Regions from separate parts of the Pseudomonas sp. CGJS7 genome, predicted to be linked through region 2. Evidence: riboswitches for the same ligand, from Rfam matches in the RefSeq annotation. Region 2 holds a riboswitch; the other holds the start of a gene.
The links. A riboswitch is a leader RNA that binds a small molecule or an ion and turns the genes downstream of it on or off. The one in region 2 is predicted to bind manganese.
Positions count from the first base shown of each region.

Region 1: another riboswitch for manganese. It lies ahead of V7787_RS05665 (TMEM165/GDT1 family protein); the one in region 2 lies ahead of V7787_RS22495 (TMEM165/GDT1 family protein).

Region 1 covers NZ_JBAMDI010000005.1:126,361-133,136, forward strand. The annotation lists gene V7787_RS05640 (1-acyl-sn-glycerol-3-phosphate acyltransferase) at 1-468, opposite strand, end outside; gene V7787_RS05645 (CPXCG motif-containing cysteine-rich protein) at 591-776, shown strand; gene V7787_RS05650 (putative signal transducing protein) at 776-1,036, shown strand; gene V7787_RS05655 (SOS response-associated peptidase) at 1,052-1,672, shown strand; gene V7787_RS05660 (M48 family metallopeptidase) at 1,900-2,718, shown strand; gene V7787_RS05665 (TMEM165/GDT1 family protein) at 2,762-3,346, opposite strand; yybP-ykoY riboswitch at 3,434-3,574, opposite strand; gene V7787_RS05670 (class I SAM-dependent methyltransferase) at 3,615-4,613, opposite strand; gene V7787_RS05675 (2-hydroxyacid dehydrogenase) at 4,668-5,633, opposite strand; gene V7787_RS05680 (fatty acid--CoA ligase) at 5,927-6,776, shown strand, end outside.
Region 2 covers NZ_JBAMDI010000038.1:56,152-62,927, reverse strand. The annotation lists gene V7787_RS22510 (ribokinase) at 1-136, opposite strand, end outside; gene V7787_RS22505 (NupC/NupG family nucleoside CNT transporter) at 142-1,440, opposite strand; gene V7787_RS22500 (GGDEF domain-containing protein) at 1,645-2,784, opposite strand; gene V7787_RS22495 (TMEM165/GDT1 family protein) at 2,931-3,521, opposite strand; yybP-ykoY riboswitch at 3,662-3,756, opposite strand; gene V7787_RS22490 (hypothetical protein) at 3,861-4,805, opposite strand; gene V7787_RS22485 (aldo/keto reductase) at 4,882-5,853, shown strand; gene hemP (hemin uptake protein HemP) at 6,020-6,274, shown strand; gene V7787_RS22475 (TonB-dependent hemoglobin/transferrin/lactoferrin family receptor) at 6,615-6,776, shown strand, end outside.

The DNA.
Region 1 (6,776 bases), on a different contig from region 2:
GATGAAGCTCTTGTTCAGGCGCATCATGTCGCTGACAAAGGGCTTTTGCAGCAAATTGTCGCCAATGGCGATGCGCGGCGTGGGCAGGCCGGCGTGGTACACCGCATAGTTGACGAAGGCCGGGTCCATGACGATGTCACGGTGGTTGGCCAGGAACAGGTAGGCGGTGCCGGCCTTGAGCTGTTCCACTCCCGAGTAGGTGACGCCGTCGGTGGCGCGATCGATGGTCTGGTCGACGTAGTACTCGACTTTGTCCTGCAAGGTCGAGACACAGGTAACACCGGCGAATTCCTTGCGCAGGCGGCGTGCGATCAAGGGCTTGAGCAACCAGCCGAGAGCGCCGGCCGCCCGTGGAAAGCGGAAGTGGGTGAGGATATCGAGGAATGCCGGGTCGCTGAGCAGGCGTGCCAGAACGGCAGGGACCTCAGCGTCGTCGTACGGTCGGATGGCATCGAATTCGCCCATCATGCTCTCTTGTTGGAAACGGCTAGGGTAATAAGGTAGGGACGGGCTCCGAAAAACGGCTCGGACGCACACAGACCCTGTAAACAGACCGGCAATTATACGCATAAGTCACTGCGGAGGCCGCGATGCTGGAAACCGACTTCTATGATTGCCCTTATTGTGGCGAACGTGTGGAAACTACCGTCGATCTGTCTGCGGGCGACCAGGTTTATACCGAGGATTGCCAGGTGTGCTGCCAGCCTGTGGTGTGCATTCTGCAGGTGCATGGTGACGAATGGATGCTTGAAGTCCGCCGCGAGGACGACACCTGATGCAGCGTATCTACGAACCGGAAAGCCTGCTCGAGGCGCAAATGCTGGCAGGCATGCTTGCCAGCGAGGGGATCGATGTACACGTGGTCGGCCGTGACCTGGTCGGTGCCGCTGGCGAGCTGCCCTTGCAGGGCCTGCTGGGGCTCGTCGTGGCTGATGAGCAGGCCGAATGCGCACGGCAGCTGATCGATGCGTACAATGATGCCCAGCCACTGGTTGGCGACGAACCGGAGAATGTCCCCGGTACCTTGATCTGCTAGGTTCTGAATTCGCCCATGTGTGGACGTTATGCCCTGTTTCGCTGGCCCCAGGCCCTTGCCAGTCTGCCGGGCTTTCCCGTCGGCCAGCCGGCCCAATGGAATATATCGCCTGGGGCGTCGGTGCTGATCCAGCGTCAGCTTGACGGCCAGCAGCAACTGGCCAAGGCGCGCTGGGGGTTGACCCCGGCCTGGCTCACCGACCTGTCCCGCACCCCTGCCCATGCCCGCGCCGAAACGCTGGCCGAACAACCGATGTTTCGCGATGCATTTCGTCAGCGTCGCTGCCTGATGCCGGCCAACGGCTTTTACGAATGGCGTGGCAGCGTGCGCAAACGCCCGTACTGGTTGACCCCGGGGGAGGGCGCGTCGCTGTACTTTGCGGCGGTATGGGAGGCCTATCCGGTGCAGGACCAGGTATGGCTGAGTTGCGCGGTGGTGACCCAGGCGGCCATGAATCAGCGTCGGCCGCTCATCCTCGACGAAGCGGGGCAGGCGGCCTGGCTTGACCCGGACACGCCGATTACCCGCTTGCACGAGCTGCTGGCCAGCCCACCGGCGACGCTGCGTGAGCGGGCCTTGGCCAATTTCGTCAATGACCCGAAGCTGGATGCGCCGGAGTGTCTTACCCCTGCTTGATGGGGGGCTGTGTCGGCCCTTTCGCGGGCAAGCCCGCTCCTACAATGATCGTGTTACCCCTGCTATAGGAGCGGGCAAGCCTGCTCATACCCACGGTCGTGTTACCCCTGTAGGAGCGGGCTTGCCCGCGAAGAGGCCGGATCAGGCGACGAAAATCTTCCCTGCGGCTATGGCAGCCACTGGCGACTCGGCCTAGGATACGGCGCATGTGGATAGGGAGTGTTTTCATGCGTAAGTCTTTTGTCGTCAGCCTGCTGAGCGCTGGCATTCTGTTGGCCGGCTGCCAGGCTGTGAATACCACCAGCGGCGGTGCTGTTGGCGTCGAGCGCCAGCAGTACATGTTCAGCATGCTCTCGACCGATGAGGTCAACCAGATGTACGCGCAGTCGTATCAGCAGACCCTGGGTGAAGCATCGAGCAAGGGTGTGCTCGACAAGTCCAGCGCCGATGCCAAGCGTGTGCAGGCAATTGCCAGCCGCCTGATCGCCCAGGCGCCCAAATTCCGCCCGGATGCCGCGCAGTGGGACTGGGAAGTCAACGTGATCAAGAGTGACGAACTGAACGCCAACTGCGGCCCGGGCGGCAAGATCATCGTCTACACCGGGCTGATCGATCAGCTCAAACTCACCGATGCGGAAATTGCCGCAGTGGTGGGGCACGAGATTGCCCACGCCTTGCGCGAGCATAGCCGCGAGGCCATGTCCAAGGCATACGGTGTGGAAATGGCTCGCCAGGGCGCCGGTGCCATCTTTGGCCTCGGCCAGAGCAGCATGGCCATGGCCGACACGGTGGTGAACTACGCCATGACCTTGCCCAACAGCCGGGCCAACGAAAACGAAGCCGACCTGATTGGCCTGGAGCTGTCGGCCCGTGCCGGCTACGACCCGAATGCCGCGATCACCCTGTGGAACAAGATGAGCAAGGCTTCCGAAGGTGCACCGCCTGAGTTCATGAGTACTCACCCGGCGTCCGCGAGCCGCATTGCTTCGCTGCAGGCGGCGATTCCGAAGGTGATGCCGCTGTATCAGGCTGCAGCCAAGCCGTAAATGCCTGAATCCAGGGGCTGCATGGCAGCCCCTGATGTGCCCTTTACCCAATCCAGCCACTGGCCTTCATTGCCGAATAGACGGCCACGATCGCCAGTACGAAGAACGCCGTTGCCGCCAGGCGGCGAATCAGCGTCAACGGCAGTTTGTCAGCCGCGAAGTTACCCGCCAGTACCACCGGCACGTTGGCAATCAGCATACCCAGGGTAGTGCCGATAATGACCATGATCAGGTGCGGATACTGCGCCGCCAGCATCACGGTAGCGACCTGGGTCTTGTCACCGATTTCGGCCAGGAAGAACGCAATCAGTGTCGTCAGGAATGGCCCGAAACGGCGAGCCGGGTTCTCGTCGTCATCCATCTTGTCCGGTACCAGCGTCCACAGTGCGGTGGCCGTAAAGCTCGCAGCCAGGATCCAGTGCAGGGCCGAATCGCTGAAGAAGCTGCCGACCCACGCCCCCACGGCACCGGCTGCGGCATGGTTGGCCAAGGTGGCGGCGATGATGCCGGCGATGATCGGCCAGGGTTTGCGGAAGCGGGCAGCGAGAATGAGTGCGAGCAGTTGCGTCTTGTCGCCGATCTCGGCCAAGGCAACGATAGCGGTGGGGACCAACAGTGATTCCAGCATCAGGATTCCTACGGGGGCGGGTCGACACGGCTATGACACGTACAGCCTCCCCGCCCCGGGTAAGGTGTGCGTGTCATAGGTCTTGTCAAACCCTCGATCCGTCTATGCGGATCTCGCCATGCAGGCGTGCATGGTGGGTCGCACGCGCCATGGTCTGTGGACCAAGTATGTTGACGCGTACCGGGCGAGCTGGGTGCTCGCGGGAGACTACTCCCCTAGGACGGTGCGGATTCTGCCTAGGCAAAACGCTTTCGGCAAGCGCTGTTTTTTATCCGCGAGTTGCCTGGTAGATGCGGAAACCGTCGGCCTCGTCACGTACCTGGCAGTTGCCCAATGCCCCTTCGATCAGTGGCTGGTAGCGCAGGAAACTGTTGGCGACCAAGCGCATTTCGCCACCTTTTCGCAGATGAACGGCCGATTTTTTCAGCAAGTTTTCCGAAGCCTGATAGTTGGTATGAACGCCGGTGTGGAATGGCGGGTTGCTCAGGATAAGGCTCAGTTCGGTAGGGGCGGCGTCGATGCCATCGCCGCTGATCACTTCGCCTTCCAGGCCGTTCGCAGCCAGTGTCAGGCGGCTGGCGGCCACGGCGAAGGCATCCACGTCCAGCAAGGTCACCCGGCTTTGTGGGTAACGGCGTTTGAGCGTGGCACCCAGTACCCCGGCACCGCAGCCAAAGTCCAGCATGTGGCCACCGGGCAGTCCGTCAAGATGCTTCAGGAGCAGGGCCGTACCTCGGTCGAGTCGGCCATGGCTGAATACCCCAGGCAGGCTGACCACCTGCAACGGGCCGTCTTCGAGGGCCAGCTCGAAGCGCTCGGCCAGGCTTTCCAGCGATTTTGCCTGCGGTGCCTGGTCGATGGTCACTTGCCACAGCTGGCAGTGCCGGGCGCTGTCGAGTTTGCGTGGCTTGCCAAAGGCCTGCAGCTGCTTGGCCGCGCCCTCGATGCCACCGCGCTTCTCGCCGACCAGGTACAGCTCGCGGCCAGCCAGGCGCGATGCCAGGGCGTTGAGCAGATAGGCGGCCAGCTCGCGGGATTTGGGCAGAAACAGCACGGCGCTGTCGAATGCTGCTTCAGGGGCCTCGACGCCGTAATGGCTGCGGCCTGCGAAGCGGCTTTCGAGCATGGCCTGATCGCCGGCATGCCAGGTCCAGGCCTGGGCCTTAGGCAACTGGCCGAGCAGGTCGTCGGCGGGGGCGCCGGCAATCAGCAGCGGCCCCTGAAACAGCTCTGCCTGACGGAGCAACACTTCACTGCGCGGGTCCATGGACGACGTCTCCTGGAAAAAAGTGGCGCAGTGTAGCAGAGGCGGGCGCCTGGCTCAGCTGACCACGCGGCGTGGCTGCCCGGCGAAGAAGGCCTGGGCGTTCTCGCTGAGCTGGCCGACGATGCGCTGGCGCGACTCCACGGCACCCCAGGCGCTGTGCGGGGTGATGATCAGGCGCGGGATGCCGGGCTCCAGCAGCGGGTTGCCGTTGACCGGCGGCTCCACGCTCAGCACGTCGGTCGCCGCGCCGCCCAGGTGACCACCGCGCAGGGCATCGGCCAACGCCTGTTCGTCGATCAGGCCGCCACGGGCGGTGTTGACCACCAGCGCGTTGGGCTTGAGCAGGGCCAGTTCGCGGGCACCGAGCATATGCCGGGTGTGCTCGTTCAGTGGGCAGTGCAGGGTCAGGGCATCGACTTGCGGCAGCAACTCGTCCAGCGGCAGCCGGTCGGCGCGCTCCGGGCGGCCAGGGATCTGCCCGCTCAGTACACGCATACCGAAGGCTTCGGCCAGCCTCGCCACTGCGCCGCCCAGTTCGCCGTGGCCGAGCAGGCCGAGGGTTTTGCCCTCCAGTTCGACGATAGGAAAGTCCAGCAGGCAGAACTGGCTGGCCTTGGCCCACTGGCCATCGGCCACCGCCTGGTTGTAGTCGCACAGCCGAGTGGCCAGGGCCAACAGCAGGGCCAGGGTATGCTGGGCGACAGACGGCGTGCCGTAGCCCTGGCAGTTGCACACGGTGATGCCCTGGGCGCGAGCGGCGGCCAGGTCGACATTGTTGGTGCCGGTGGCGGCCACCAGGATCAGCTTCAGTTGCGGGTTGGCGGCCAGGGTTGCGGCGTCGAGCATGACCTTGTTGCTGACCACTGCCACGGCGCCCTGCAAGCGTTCCGCGACCTGTTCCGGGCGGGTGGCGGCGAACAGTTCGAACTGGTCGAACTGCTGCTTCAGGGGCGAAAGGTCGAGGTCGCCAAGGTCCAGGGACTGGTGATCGAGAAACACGGCGCGACGCGGGCTGGGCATGAAGATCTCCGGTGGCAGGGAGGGATAAGGGCATAGTGGCCATTTGCGGGCATGCCCGCGCCCACAAGGTCACCACAACCCTTGCAGGAGCGGGCTTGCCGGCGAAGAGGCCCTCGGCTTCGGCGCAAACCTGAAGCCGCCGCCGCAGTGTCTAGCTCAACCTTGCTGCCCGTCAACGCCCGCCACTCATACCTCTGCCGCGCAAATCATTCCTTCGGCTGATTTGGCCGTCACATTGGCGAACTACAGTAAACCCAGACTTGTCCGGCCCGCTTTTCAGAAAAGGGATCCCCATGTTGCAGACACGCATCATCAAGCCCGCCGAGGGCGCCTATGCCTATCCATTGCTGATCAAGCGCCTGCTGATGTCCGGCAGCCGCTATGAAAAGACCCGCGAAATCGTCTACCGCGACCAGATGCGGCTGACGTATCCACAGCTCAACGAGCGCATTGCCCGCCTGGCCAATGTGCTGACCGAGGCCGGGGTCAAGGCCGGTGACACCGTGGCGGTGATGGACTGGGACAGCCATCGCTACCTGGAATGCATGTTCGCCATCCCGATGATCGGCGCTGTGGTGCACACCATCAATGTGCGCCTGTCGCCCGAACAGATCCTCTACACCATGAACCATGCCGAAGACCGCGTGGTGCTGGTCAACAGCGACTTCGTCGGCCTGTACCAGGCCATCGCCGGGCAGCTGACCACTGTCGACAAGACCCTGCTGCTGACCGATGGCCCGTACAAGACTGCCGAACTGCCCGGTCTGGTCGGCGAGTATGAGCAGCTGCTGGCTGCTGCCAGCCCGCGCTACGACTTCCCGGATTTCGACGAGAACTCGGTGGCCACTACCTTCTACACCACTGGCACCACCGGTAACCCCAAGGGCGTGTATTTCAGTCACCGCCAGCTGGTGCTGCACACCCTGGCCGAGGCCTCGGTCACCGGCAGTATCGACAGCGTGCGCCTGCTGGGCAGCAACGACGTTTACATGCCCATCACCCCGATGTTCCACGTGCATGCCTGGGGCATCCCCTACGCTGCCACCATGCTCGGCATGAAGCAGGTGTACCCAGGGCGCTACGAGCCGGACATGCTGGTCAAGCTTTGGCGTGAAGAGAAGGTCACCTTCTCCCACTGCGTAC
Region 2 (6,776 bases):
AGCCTTTGCCGCCGGGGCCGGTGTGGTAGGTGCCGGCCAAGGTTTCGCCCGGGCGCGGCAACGCGGCCAGCGACCAGACGTGATCGACGTTGAACGAGCCGACGACGACGACGCGTCCGGAACTGGCGTTGCTCATGCCGCTTACGCCGAGAAGTGGGTCAGCACGCCCGCGATGGTCGCGGTCATGAAGGTCGCGATCGAGCCGCCGAGCACCGCGCGCAGGCCGAAGCGGGCCAGATCCTGGCGACGCTCCGGGGCCAGCCCGCCGATGCCGCCGATCTGGATCGCGATCGAGCTGAAGTTGGCGAAGCCGCACAGCGCGTAGGTGGCGATCAAGCGGCCTTCATCGCTGAGCGTGGCGCCGGCGACCTTGCCGTTGACGATGTCGGCCAGGTGGGTATACGCGACGAACTCGTTCAGCACGACCTTTTCGCCGATCAATCCGCCGACCAGCACCGAGTCGCTCCACGGCGTGCCGATCACCCAGGCGATCGGCGCCAGCAGGTAGCCGAGCAAGGTCGACAGGTCGGTCGGCTTGCCGAGCATCGCGGCCAGGCCGGTGTGCTCGCCGATCCAGGTCAGCGGCGCGTTGATCAGCGCCATCAGGGCGATGAAGGCCAGCAGCATCGCGCCGATGTTGAGCGCCAGGCGCAAACCGTCGCCGGCGCCGGCGGCGGCGGCGTCGATGATGTTGGCGGTGTTCTTTTCCACTTCCATCTTGATCGTGCCGCGGGTCAGCGGCTCGCCGGTTTCCGGCACCAGGATCTTGGCGATCACCAGCGTCGCGGGCGCGGCCATGATCGAGGCGGCCAGCAAGTGCTTGGCGTAGAACGCCTGCGCGGCCTGGTCGCCGGCGCCGAGCATGCCCACGTAGGCGGCGAGCACGCCGCCGGCGATGTGGGCCATGCCGCCGATCATCATCGTGATCAGCTCGGACTCGGTCATTTTCGGAATGTACGGGCGCACGGTCAGCGGCGCCTCGGTCTGGCCGATGAACACGCTGGCGCAGACGCTGGTGGTCTCCGCGCCGGACACGCGCATGACCTTGGTGATCGCCCAGGCCATGCCGCGCACCACCGCCTGCATCACGCCCAGGTGGTAGAGCACGCCCATCAGCGCGGAGAAGAAGATGATCGTCGGCAGCACCTGGAAGGCGAAGATGAAGCCGAATTTGCTGACGTCCATCAGGTCGCCGAAGATGAACTTCGAGCCGGCGCCGACGAATTCGAGCACGTGCACGAAGCCCTTGCCGATCGCGTCGAACACATCCTTGCCGCCCGGCACCAGCAGCACCACCGCGGCGAAGGCGATCTGCAAGGCGATGCCGGTGCCGACCAGCTTCCAGTCGACCGCGCGGCGCTTGACCGAAAACACCCACGCAATGCCTACGAGCACCGCCAAACCGAACAGGCCGAAGCCCACGCGTGCAATCGAATCCACTCCACTCTCCCCGGCGCCGGAGCCCCGGCGGCTTTTTGACGTCTAATTAGTCGGCGCAGCCTAGTGGCTGGGCGCCTGGGCGGCAAGCCGCGGCGCAACGCGGGTGCAGTGCGGAAGGCTTGAAAAACGTACGGATGCGCGCCGGCGGCGGCTGCGCGGGCGGCTGCGGGCGGCGGCCGATCTGGCCGACTCGGGCGCGATCGTTCAGATATCCCGCGCCACCACCCGGTTGCGGCCGGACTGTTTGGCCCGCTGCAGGCGCAGATCGGCGCGGCGCAACAGCCGCGACAGGTCGCTGCCCTCCTGCGGAAACGTCACCAGCCCGGCGCTGAAGCTCAGCCACAGCGGCTCGGCGCCGCGGCCGGGTTCGAACGGACGCTCGGCGACGGTGCGCCGGATCGCGTCGACTTCCTCGAACGCGGTGCCCAGCGGCTTGCGCATCACCAGCAGGAACTCGCCGCCGCTCAGGCGCACCAGCCATTCGCTGGGCTCGGACTGCTCGCGCAGCACCGCCACCAGATGGCGCAGGCTGCGATCGCCCAGGCGATGGCCGTAGTCGTCGTTGATCCGCTTGAAGTGGTCCAGGTCGATCAGGGCCAGGGTCAGGCTGCCGCCGTCGCGGCGCACCGCGTCGAACAGGCGCGGAATGCGGTGGGTCAGCCAGGTCCGGTTGGGCAGCCGGGTCAGGCCGTCGGTGCCGGACATCTCGATCAGCCGCTGCATCCGGTAGACCACCATCGAGGTGGCCACCGTGGTCATCGCCAACAGCACCAGGCGCTGGGTCTGGCTGCCCAGGGTGACCGCGCCGTAGTCGCTGGACATCAGGTCTTCGGGCGAGTCGGCCACCGCGAACACCCAGGCCATCAGCAAGCCGTACTGCAGCAGCGCGAGCACGCCGGAGAACAAGGTCACCCGGCCGTCGCTGCGCAGCGCGGTCATCAGGATCGCCAGCAGATAGCCGCACCACACGATCAGACTGTTGAGCCCGGCCGGCAGATGCTGCACGGCCAAAGCGACCAGCACCAGGCTGGTGGCGGTGACGTCGAAGGCGGCGGTGGAGAAGGGCAGCCAGCGGTAGCGGCGCTGGCGCCGGGCCAGCGCCAGCCACAATTGCGAGAACACGTTGACCACGATCGCCCCGCCCAGGCCGATCATGGTTTCCTTGACGCTGCCGCCGCCGATCGCGTTGAACAGCGGCAACAGCAGCAACATCGCCGCCAGCACCGCGCGCAGCCGCGCCACCAGCAGCTCGCCGCCGGCGCCGATCTCCAGCATGATTTCGTCCGGTCGCGACAACAGCGCCACGATCACGCCGCGCATCCGACCGCCTACGCCTTGGTACATCCCGGTTCCTGTCCCTGCGGCTCGCCGCCGCCGTCGCGAGCATAGCGCGAGAGCCGCTCCAGCCCACGCCGGATCCGCGTTTCCGGCGTGGGATTACGACTTGCGTCTCCGCTGGGGCGGAACCAGGCCGGACTAAACCGGCGCGATCAGCCGATGCCGCGCACGCCCACCCACAGCGCCAGCGCCGCGAACACCGCCGCGGCGACGTAGCGGGCGGTCTTCAACGGCAGGCGGTCGGCGAAACGGCTGCCGAGCAGGGCCACCGGCACATTGGCCAGCAACATGCCGACCGTGGTGCCGACGATCACCGCCCACAGCGGCTCGTAGCGGGTCGCCAGTAGCACAGTAGCGATCTGGGTCTTGTCGCCGATTTCGGCGAAGAAGAACGCGATGGTGGTGGCGATGAAGGCGCCGCGCGCGGAGAACTTGGTCTCGCCCTCATCGAGCTGATCGGGCTTGAGCGTCCACAGCGCCACCGCCAGGAAGCTGGCCGCGACCACCCAGCGCAACACCTCGGGTTTGAGCCACTGCGCGACCAGGGTGCCGAACCAGGCGGCGAGGGCGTGGTTGAGCAAGGTCGCGAGCAGGATGCCGGCGATGATCGGCCAGGGCTTGCGGAAGCGCGCGGCCAGCAGCAGGGCCAGCAATTGCGTCTTGTCGCCGATTTCGGCGAGCGCGACGGTGCTGGTGGACACCCCGGTGGCGACGACCCAGGCCGGGAAAGAGGACAGATCCATAACAACTCCGGGGTCGGGCATTCGCGTGGACACGAAAGCAAACGCCACGCGGCCCGACCCGGGTTTCGCGCAACGCCTGCCTTCGGTCTTGCCCGTGGTCGCTGCGCCGGCCGTGGTCCCGAAGCGGGGCACGATCGCGCGCGGCTGCCGTGCATGCGCCATGGCCTGAGGGCCAAGTGTGTTGACGCATGCCCCCGCGAACCTGGTCGGCGGCGGGTGGGCTACTCCCCGGAGGAGGAAAGTGCGGCGATTGTAGCCGGCCCCGCGCCGGCACGCAGCAAATAAGAAGCGTTCTCTATTGGCTGCATTGGGCCGCGCTCTATTCGCTGGATTCACCGATCACTGCGAGCACGCGGCGGGTTGATCGGGCTCATCGGAATACAACGCCGAGAATCCGGCCGGCATCACCCGCGGCATCTTCTGCAACGGCGGTTTCACCGTCGGAAAAAACTCGCGCTGCCATTGCGCGGCGAGCGCGGCCGCGGCCGGTTCCAGGTTGGCGTAACGCGATTCGGGACGATCGGTGGGGCGGCCGGCCAGACGGCCGATCAGAATCCGCATCGCCCGCGCCTTGGTCGGGTCGTTGGCGATCAATCCGGTCAGCGGCGAGGAGTTGTCGCTGTAGGCGACCATCAGATCGAACACCGCCGGCAGATAGCCGGCTTCGAACGACAACTGCAGCATGTTGCCGGCCTCCGAACGCCAGCGATCGAACTCGGGCGAGTTCATGTGCGAGTAGTCGACCAGCACCGAATCGCCGCGCGCGTAGCGGTACATCGCTTCCGGCTCGCCGGCCAGCGCGGCCTGGCGCAGATAGTGGTTGCCTTGTTTCCACGAATCGGCCGGCGTGTTGCGGCATTCGGCCAGCATCTGCCGCGCGCGGTTTTCCAGCTTGGTCATGTAGGCGCGTTGATCCGGCGGCAGATCCGGGCGCGAGTTTTCCTCGGCCGCGGCCAGCATTTGTTCGGCCGCCGAAGTGTCGGTGCAGCGCAGCAGTTCCATGCCGAGCTGGCACGAGGCGCGACTGTCGCCGGCGTCGGCGCGGCCTTTGAGTTCGGCCAACTGGGGATTGCGATAGTTGTCGCGGATCGGCTCGATCTTGCGCGGTGTGTCGACGGGCGGAACCGAAGTTGTCGGCTGTGCTTGCGGCGTTGGCTCCTGCGCGCTGGCGTCCGGCGCGGCGCTCGCCGCCTGCGGCGCGCTCGCGCGCCAGTACTGCCAGCCCGCCAATGCGGCGGCGATCGCGATCAGGCCCACCACCAGGCCCCGGGTTTTCACTGCCATTGCCGCTTACCGTCCTTCTTCATGGCCGATCCGGGCGTAGCATGCCTGCAATCGACCCCTGGATTGGAGTCCGCGCATGCAATACCGACGATTGGGTTCATCCGGCTTGCAGATATCGGCGCTGTCCTTCGGCGCCTGGGTCACCTTCGGCGCGCAGATCGGCCGCGACACCGCGCGCGAACTGATCGCCGCGGCCTGGGACCGCGGAATCAATTTCTTCGACAACGCCGAAGGCTATGCCAACGGCGAGGCCGAGCGGGTGATGGGCGAGGCGATCGCCGATCTGGGCCTGCCGCGCGATGGTTATTGCGTCTCCAGCAAAGTGTTTTTCGGCGCGCACGAACAACCGCGGCCGACCCAGAAAGGGCTGTCGCGCAAGCACGTCGCCGAAGCCTGCCACGCCGCGCTGCGGCGGCTGCGGGTGGAGCATCTGGATCTGTACTTCTGCCATCGCCCCGATCCCGACACGCCGGTGGAGGAAACGGTGTGGGCGATGGATACGCTGATCCGTCAGGGCAAGGTGCTGTACTGGGGCACTTCGGAATGGCCGGCGGCGCTGATCCGCGAAGCGCACAAAGCCGCGCGCGCTCATCATCTGCACGCGCCGAGCATGGAGCAGCCGCAATACAACCTGCTGCACCGCGAGCGGGTCGAACTGGAATACGCGCCGCTGTACGCCGAGCTGGGCCTGGGCACGACGATCTGGTCGCCGCTGGCCTCGGGCCTGCTGACCGGCAAATACAGCGCCGGCTTCGACGGCGAAAGCCGCCTGGGCCACGCCGACAAGGAATGGTTGCGGCGGGTCGCGGTGGGCAGTTCCGATCAGCGCCGGTTGCAGCGCGCCGACGCGTTCGCGGCGGTGGCGCGCGAGCTGGGCGTGGCCCCAGCGCCGTTGGCGATCGCCTGGTGCCTGCGCAATCCGCATGTGTCCAGCGCGATTCTCGGCGCCAGCCGGGTCGAGCAGCTGTTGCAGAACCTGGACGCGCTGGAACTGGCCGGGCGGATCGACGAGGCCGGTTGGCAGCGGGTGGAGGCGGCGACCGCCTGAGCGGGACCGTCAGGACGGGACCGTCAGAGCTGGACCGTCCGTCGGCCGAGCTTGCCTGGGCGGGCGTGTTCACGGGCGCGATCACAGATTCCTGTGTTTGCGTGTTGACTGGCAAATGAGAATCATTATCATCATTCGGGAGCCCACCCCCGAACGAGTCACCGCCATGTCTCTGCGCAACCCCGTGCTGCAGCTCAAGCCCCGTACCGATCGTTCCCTGACCGCCGTCGCCGCGCCCGTCGCCGCCGTGGCCCCGGCTTCCGCCGCGGCCGTGACGTCTGCCGTCGTCGCCGCCGCCCAGGGCGTTCTGATCGAAAGCACCGCGCTGCTGCGCGGCGCGCGCGAGGTGCTGATCCGCCACGGCGGCGAGGTTTACCGCCTGCGTCACACCCGCAACGACAAGTTGATCCTGACCAAGTAATCCCGCGTAACACGCGTCCCGGCCAAGCCCGTCCAGCACCCTGCTGGTCAGGCCGAACCGAGCGCCAGCAGCTGTCGACGGCTCCCTCTCCCCAACCGATTCGACCGCCTCGCCCCGGACTGGTTTGCAGTCCAGCAGGCTCCAGCGGCCCCGACCGGCCCGCCGCAGCTCTGGCAAACGCCGCAACGCCCGCGTCATCGCCCGCCGTGCCCGGTCCCCCGGGCGCGGCGAGCGCACAGGCCCTCAGCGGCCCGCCAGCACCTTCTCTCTCCAAGGCTGCCAGCCCCATTCGTTTCGGATGCCAGCTCGCCTAGGTCTCACCTCTCATCCGAGTCGAAGCATGTCCCGCGTCCAATTCCAGGCAACGCCTGCACGATCCACCTCCCTCCGCATTCCGGCGCGTTCCGCGCTGGCCCTGGCCGTGGTGCTGGCCTTGCCGGCCGCGCACGCCGCCGAAGCGCCCGATGCGGCCGCGGCCGAGGTCAACGAACTCAACCGCGTG